DNA from 3 places in the Streptomyces sp. NPDC051576 genome. Region 3 is predicted to be linked to each of the others. Evidence: riboswitches for the same ligand, from Rfam matches in the RefSeq annotation. Region 3 holds a riboswitch; each other region holds the start of a gene.
What was found. Region 3 has a riboswitch for cobalamin ahead of AB0M63_RS07195 (HoxN/HupN/NixA family nickel/cobalt transporter). Riboswitches for the same ligand answer to the same signal wherever they lie in the genome.
Positions count from the first base shown of each region.

Region 1: linked by a shared signal. The riboswitch ahead of AB0M63_RS26785 (ABC transporter substrate-binding protein) and the one ahead of AB0M63_RS07195 (HoxN/HupN/NixA family nickel/cobalt transporter) in region 3 are both predicted to bind cobalamin.
Region 2: linked by a shared signal. The riboswitch ahead of AB0M63_RS31245 (cobalamin biosynthesis protein) and the one ahead of AB0M63_RS07195 (HoxN/HupN/NixA family nickel/cobalt transporter) in region 3 are both predicted to bind cobalamin.

Region 1 covers NZ_JBFAZO010000008.1:254,961-257,214, reverse strand. The annotation lists gene AB0M63_RS26790 (iron chelate uptake ABC transporter family permease subunit) at 1-228, opposite strand, end outside; gene AB0M63_RS26785 (ABC transporter substrate-binding protein) at 225-1,286, opposite strand; cobalamin riboswitch at 1,340-1,553, opposite strand; gene AB0M63_RS26780 (CbtA family protein) at 1,572-2,254, opposite strand, start outside.
Region 2 covers NZ_JBFAZO010000010.1:367,245-369,498, reverse strand. The annotation lists gene AB0M63_RS31255 (inorganic phosphate transporter) at 1-486, shown strand, start outside; gene AB0M63_RS31250 (hypothetical protein) at 529-750, shown strand; cobalamin riboswitch at 885-1,027, shown strand; gene AB0M63_RS31245 (cobalamin biosynthesis protein) at 1,127-2,068, shown strand; gene AB0M63_RS31240 (cobyric acid synthase) at 2,065-2,254, shown strand, end outside.
Region 3 covers NZ_JBFAZO010000002.1:280,067-282,320, forward strand. The annotation lists gene AB0M63_RS07190 (hypothetical protein) at 1-19, opposite strand, end outside; gene AB0M63_RS07195 (HoxN/HupN/NixA family nickel/cobalt transporter) at 181-1,275, opposite strand; cobalamin riboswitch at 1,303-1,492, opposite strand; gene AB0M63_RS07200 (metalloregulator ArsR/SmtB family transcription factor) at 1,597-1,950, shown strand; gene AB0M63_RS07205 (HAMP domain-containing sensor histidine kinase) at 2,015-2,254, opposite strand, start outside.

The DNA.
Region 1 (2,254 bases), on a different contig from region 3:
CCCGGCCCCGCAGACGGCGGCCAGCAGGGTGCGGGGCATCCGCAGGTCCCAGACGATGCCGTCCCGCAGCGGGGCGAGCGTGCTGTCGCCGCCGCCGAGGTGTGACGCGACGGACGCCCATACGTCGGCGGTGGAGATGTCGGCGGGTCCGATGGTCACGGCGAAGGCCACGGAGACGGCCAGCGCCGCGAGTCCGCCGCCCGTCAACAGCAGGGTGCGGACGGTCACTTGGCGAGTCCGAAGCCGCGCAGGCCGGCGGCGACCTGCTCGATCCCTTCGACGGTACGGATGGAGGGGTTCATCGCCTGGCCGCTGAGCAGGATGTACCGCTTCTTCCTGACGGCGGTGAGGTTGCGGGTGGCGGCGTTGGTCTCCAGGAAGTGGATCTTCGCCTTGGCGGTCTCGGCGGTCTGGGACTTGCGAGTGAGATCACCGAGGACGATGACGTCGGGGTCGCGGTCGGCGACCGTCTCCCAGTTGATCTGGGGCCATTCGTCGTGGGTGTCGGCGAAGGCGTTCTTGGCGCCGACTGCGCGGGTGATGGCTCCGGGGGCGCCGCAGCAGCCGGCCAGGTAGGGCGACTGGGAGTTGGCGAACCAGTACATGAGGGAGGTGCCGGAGGCGTCCAGGCCGGTGGTGGCTTTCCGTACCCGTTCCCTGAGTTGGCCGATGAGCTTGTCGCTGCGTTCCTTCACACCCAGCGCACGGGACAGGTCGCGTATCTCGCCGTAGACGGTGTCGAGGGTGAGCGGTGTGCTGCGCGAGCCGTCGCCGCCGCCGTCGTTGTCCTTGCCCGCGCAGTCGGCCGGAGAGACGTACGTCGGCACGCCCAGCTTCCCGAACTGTTCGCGGGTGGCGACACCGCCCCTGCCGAGGGTCGACACGAACGAGGCGGTGACGAAGTCGGGTTCGGCGTCCAGGACCTTCTCGAAGGAGGGGGCGTTGTCGGCGAGGCGCGGCACGGTCGCGTTCGCCTTCTCCAGACCCTTGAGCACCGGGTCGGTCCAGGTGGCGGTGCCGGCCATGCGGTCGGCGAGACCTAGGGAGAGCAGGATCTCGGTGGTGCCCTGGTTGAGCGAGACGACCCGCTCGGGGGCCGACTTCAGCGTGACCTTGTGTCCGCAGTTGTCGAGGGTGAGCGGGAAGCCCGCGGCGGACCTCTCCGCCCTGCCGTCGGTACTGTCCTCGGCGGAGCCGCCGCACGCGGTCAGCAGCAGGGCGGGCGCGAGGAGAAGGGTCGCGGTACGGCGGCGCGGTGGAACGGGGGCGGTACGGATCACGGGCATGCCTTGCCTGTCGGGGCTCGAACGCGGAGCCTGGCCTACGAACTCCCCCTCGCCGAGGGCGAGAAGGCGCCAGCAGGTCTTCGGACTCGGGTTCGTCCGGGCGGGGCGCCTTCCCGGCGCGTCACGCACCGGCTCCTTCGGCCGGCCCGCGTCGCCCCAGTGGCGTCGAGTGCCCCGCCCGTCCCCCTCACCGCTGCGCGTCAGTTCCGGATTTCCACCGGATTCCCTGGCCTCGGTTGTGGCACGACTGGCCCGCACAACGTATCAAGATCGACCATCGGGTGGTCAGGCCGGGACCGGGTCCTGCGAGGGGGCGGTGACGTCCGGACGTACGGGATTCAGCAGTCGTTCCGCCAGGGGACCGAAGACCAGGCCGATGACCGCCCACAGGATGAACTGCGCGGCGACGGAGTAGAAGCGGAAGTCGAAGAGCACGTCGGCCGGGAAGCCCGGGTAGACGATGGTGCCCTTGGAGTCGGTCAGCGGCAGCGGTGTCTCGGTGGCGTGGTCGCCGAAGTTGGCCTGGTTGTACGAGAGATGGCCGAGCTGCGGCAGGAGCAGCATGACGATCCCGATCGCGACGACGAAGGCCCCGGAGGCGAGCAGCGTGGCGTTCCAGTTGCCGAACCGCGCCTGGAGGTGCTTGCCGAGGTAGACGGCTCCGGCGAGGAAGGCGACGGAGCACACGACCATGATCAGGTACAGGGCGCTGCGCTGCTGGATGGTCTCCTCGTGGCCGATCGCGGGCGGGTTGGCCGGGTACTTGAGGAACGGCACCAGGTACATGCCGAGGAAGCCGCCGCCCGCGACGAGGAGCGCCAGGTTGCGGGCCCGCAGACCGCCGGTGCGGCCCAGGCAGACGGTGTAGGCGACGGCGAACAGGGCGCCCATCGCCATCCCGAAGAAGATCATGCCGACGCCGACGCCGACGTTGGCCTGGATGGTCCGGCTGAACAGGTCGGGGTCGG
Region 2 (2,254 bases), on a different contig from region 3:
GCCCAGACCAGCGCCGCCGCGGTCATCCTGGCCTCCTCGCACATCGGCTTCTCGCTCTCCACCACGCACGCCGTCTCCGGCTCGGTGATGGGTGCCGGGCTCGGCCGCAAGGGCGGTGTCGTCCGCTGGTCGACCGCCACCCGGATGTTCGTCGCCTGGGGTCTGACGCTGCCGGCCGCCGCGCTCGTCGGCGCGCTCGCCGAGTCCGTGACCGACCTCGGCGACTGGGGCACCGCACTGGTGGCGGTCTTCCTGGTCGCCTCCAGCACCGGCATCTGGGTGCTCTCCCGCCGCCAGGTGGTCGACGCCTCGAACGTCAACGAGTCCGACGAGCCGGCCGGCGTGGTCACCGCCGCGATCGCCGCCGTCACCCCGCCCCCGTCGGTCGCCCTCTCCGAGGGCCTCACGGCGACGATCCCCGCGCCGCCCGCCGTCGCCACGCCCGACCCGGCGACCCCGGCGACCCCGCCGGCCGCCGCCGTCTGAGCCCGCGCCCCGGTACAAAGGCACGAGAAGGAACGAATCAGCATGGACATCGACTGGGCAGCCCTCGGCTCCGTCTTCGGCGTCAGCCTCGTGGCCACCGTGGCCCTGGTGGCCGTCTTCACCCTCGGCATCACCGCTCTCTCGCGCCGTGAACGGGCCACCGCCCAGGGCGACTCCGCGGCCCTCGCCCTGACCGGCGCGTACGCCTGCTTCGCGGCCTGTGCGGCGGCGGTGGCGTACGGGATCTACATCATCGTGGCCTGACCGGCCGCCAGTTGGACCGAACGTGGGGTGCGGGACGGACCACCGTCCCGCACCCCACGTCTTCGTGACGTCCTCGACGACCCCTGTGTGGGCATCAGCACACTCCTCCCCCGCAGGTCAACAGCAAGTTGACGCCCCTTCCAACCCCGTGGTGGACTGCCGGAGCCATGTACGGCGGCAGGAGAGGAAGCCGGTGCGAATCCGGCGCGGTCCCGCCACTGTCACCGGGGTAGACAACCCCGGGAGCCAGGAACTCTCACCGCCGGTCTCGTCGAACCAGGGCGTGGACACCCTGAGTGAGGACATACCGCCATGCTCGGCTGCCGTTCGAGGTCCCGTACCAGTACCGTGTCCGACCCGGCGATCGGCTGAGCCGATGCGTGCCGATCGCGTCTTCGCGTACGGCGCCGCCGCCGGCCTTCTCGGCGACCACCTGCTCGGCGATCCTCGCCGCGGGCATCCGGTCGCCGCGTTCGGCCGTGCCGCCGCCGCCGTGGAACGACTGCTGTGGCGCGACCACCGCGGGTGGGGCGCCCTGCACACCGCCGTGTGCGTGGGCGGCGCCGTCTCCCTGGCCGCCGCGGCCACTTCGGCCCTACGACCGTCCCGTACGGCCTCTGCCGCCCTCACCGCCGCCGCCACCTGGGCCGTCGTAGGGGGGACCTCGCTCGCCCGCGAGGCCGGGGTGATCGGGCGTGCCCTGGAGGCCGGTGACATCGACGGTGCGCGGGCGCGCCTGCCGCACCTCTGCGGGCGGGACCCCCAGGCCCTCGACGCCGACGGGATCGCCCGGGCCGTCGTCGAGTCCGTCGCCGAGAACACCTCCGACGCGGTGGTGGGCGCCCTGGTGTGGGGCGCCGTCGGCGGGGTGCCGGGGCTCGTCGGGTTCCGGGCCGTGAACACCCTCGACGCCATGGTCGGCCACAAGTCCGCCAAGTACCGCCGCTACGGCTGGGCTTCGGCCCGCCTCGACGACGCCGCCGGCTGGCCCGGCGCCCGCCTCACCGCCGTCCTCGCGACCGCCGCGGGCGGCGACCCGCGCGGGGCGGTACGCGCCTGGCGCACTGACGCCTCCAAGCACCCGAGCCCCAACGCCGGCCCCGTGGAGGCCTCCTTCGCCGGCGCCCTCGGCGTGCGGCTGGGCGGCACGCTCTCCTACGGCGGCCGGGTCGAGCACCGGCCCGTGCTCAACGGCGCCGGGCGCGCCGTCGCCGTAACGGACATCGAACGGGCCGTACGGCTGTCCCGGCGCGTGAGTTGGCTCGCGCTCGGGGCCAGTGTCGCCGGGCGGCTGCTGCTGAAGGGACGGACGTCATGAGCGGCGGCGGGCTGCTGGTCGCCGGGACCACCTCGGACGCCGGCAAGAGTGTCGTGACCGCCGGGATCTGCCGGTGGCTGGTGCGGCAGGGCGTGAAGGTCGCGCCCTTCAAGGCGCAGAACATGTCGCTGAATTCGTTCGTCACCCGGGAGGGCGCCGAGATCGGGCGGGCGCAGGCCATGCAGG
Region 3 (2,254 bases):
AAGGTCGGGACTCGTCCATCACCGGATCTCCAGATCACGTCGTACGGCGTCGGCCGGATCGAGCCGTTCCGTTCGCTTCAGGAGTCGGAACGGCCGTCGGCCGAGTTCCGGTACGGAGGTGTGGCACGCGTCACGTGAAACCAGGGTGTGAGAACCCGCCGGCTGTTCGGTCGCGAAGTGTCAGTCGCCCTCGGCCAGCCGGTTCGCCCACCGCTGCTCCACCCTGGCCAGCCTCCAGTAGGCCAGCGCCGCCGCCCACACCACGACGAACAGGCCGACGATGACGTAGCCGACGTTGTCCAGGTCGAGACCGGAGATCCAGTTCGTGACCGTGTCGGTCAGGTCGAGCTTGTCGTGCAGGACGCCGACGAGTTCGATGGTGCCGATGAAGAAGGCGACGGCGATGGAGAGGCCGGTGATGGTGAGGTTGTAGAACACCTTGCGGACCGGGTTCGAGAACGCCCACTGGTAGGCGAAGTTCATGAACGTACCGTCGAGCGTGTCGAACAGACTCATGCCGGCCGCGAAGAGCAGGGGCAGGCAGAGGACCGCGTACCAGGGCAGGCCGGCCGCCGCGCCCGACCCCGCCATCACCATCAGCGTGACCTCGGTCGCGGTGTCGAAGCCGAGGCCGAAGAGCAGGCCGATGGGGAACATCTGGCCGGGCCGGGTGATGGACTTGGTCAGCCGGCCGAGGATGCGGTTCATGAAGCCCCGCGAATCCAGGTGCTGTTGGAGCTCCGCCTCGTCGTACGTCCCCGCCCGCATCGCCCGGAACACCTTGAGGATGCCCAGCAGGGCCACGAGGTTGAGGGCGGCGATGACGTAGAGGAAGGAGCCGGAGACGGTCGTGCTGATGACGCCGAGCGTCTGATGCGCACTGGAATCGTCGTTCACGAGCGTGCCCGCGATGGCCGCTCCGCCGGCCACCAGGGCCGCCAGCACGACCACCACACTGGAGTGCCCGAGCGCGAACCAGAACCCCACCGACACCGGCCGCTTGCCGTCGGCCATCAGCTTGCGGGTGGTGTTGTCGATCGCCGCGATGTGGTCGGCGTCGAAGGCGTGCCGCATGCCCAACGTGTAGGCGGTGACGCCGAGTCCGATCCCGAACGCCTTGGAGCCGATCTCGTAGTGACCGGGCACGACGAGAAGGAACAGGATGCCGAAGGCGACGACGTGCAGGGCGGCGATCACCGCCATCAGCCCGATCGTCTTGACGGTGTCCTCGCGCCGCCACCGGAAGGAGGCGGGCTTGGTCTCGGCCAGGGTCATGCGGTCACGCTCCAGCACCTCGTGGATCACTTCGTGAGATGCCGTGGCCGGTCTCCTGGCTGACAGGTCGTACGTCCGCCGCCCGCCTTCCCGGCCGTCCCGCGACGGCCAGTGGCTGTCCCTTGCGGGACGTGGGCGACGAACTCCCTGATCACAGTGGCGAGGGCCGCGTCGGCTTCGCACCGACTTCCCGAGCACCACGGCCCGCCCACCGTAGGGCCGTTCACGCTTACTTGCATAGCTGCGCACCTGCGCAGGTATGGAAGATCACATCGAAGAACACATGGAAGAACACATAGAGGCGCCTGCGAGGATGGCGGCATGCATCTCGTCCCCGCCGAACGCGCCGACCGCCGCACCATCGACGGCCACCGGGTCTGCGACGCGATCGCCGCCATCGGCGAGCCCGACCACGTCCGCACCTGGGCCGAGCGGTTCGCCCTGCTCTCCGACCCCGGACGCCTCGCTCTCCTGCTGGCTCTGCACCGAGCGGGGCCGCTCGCCGTCTCCGACCTCGCCGTCGCGACCGGCATGAACGACCCGGCCGTCTCACAGGCCCTGCGCCTGCTGCGCACCGCCGGCGCGGTGGTGGGCGAGAAGGAAGGGCGAGTGGTGCGCTACCGGGTCGTCGACCCGCTGGTCGCCGACCTCTTGAAGCACTGCACCGCCGACTGACACTCCCAGCCGCCGACATGGCGCGGGTGGTGGGGTTGTCCCCTTCGTGACGTCGAGGCCGCGCTCACACCTCCGCCGCCGGAAGCGTCACCTCGAACCGGCAGCCGCCCGAGACGTTTCGTACGGCGGCACTGCCCTGGTGGGCCTCCACGATGCCGCGGACGATCGCGAGGCCGAGGCCCGCGCCGGCCGGGGGTGTTCGTGCGTGCGTGCCGCGCCAGCCGGTGTCGAAGACTCGGGGGAGGTCTTCCTCCGGGATGCCGCCGCAGCCGTCCGTGACGGACAGGACCACGCCGTCGGGGGA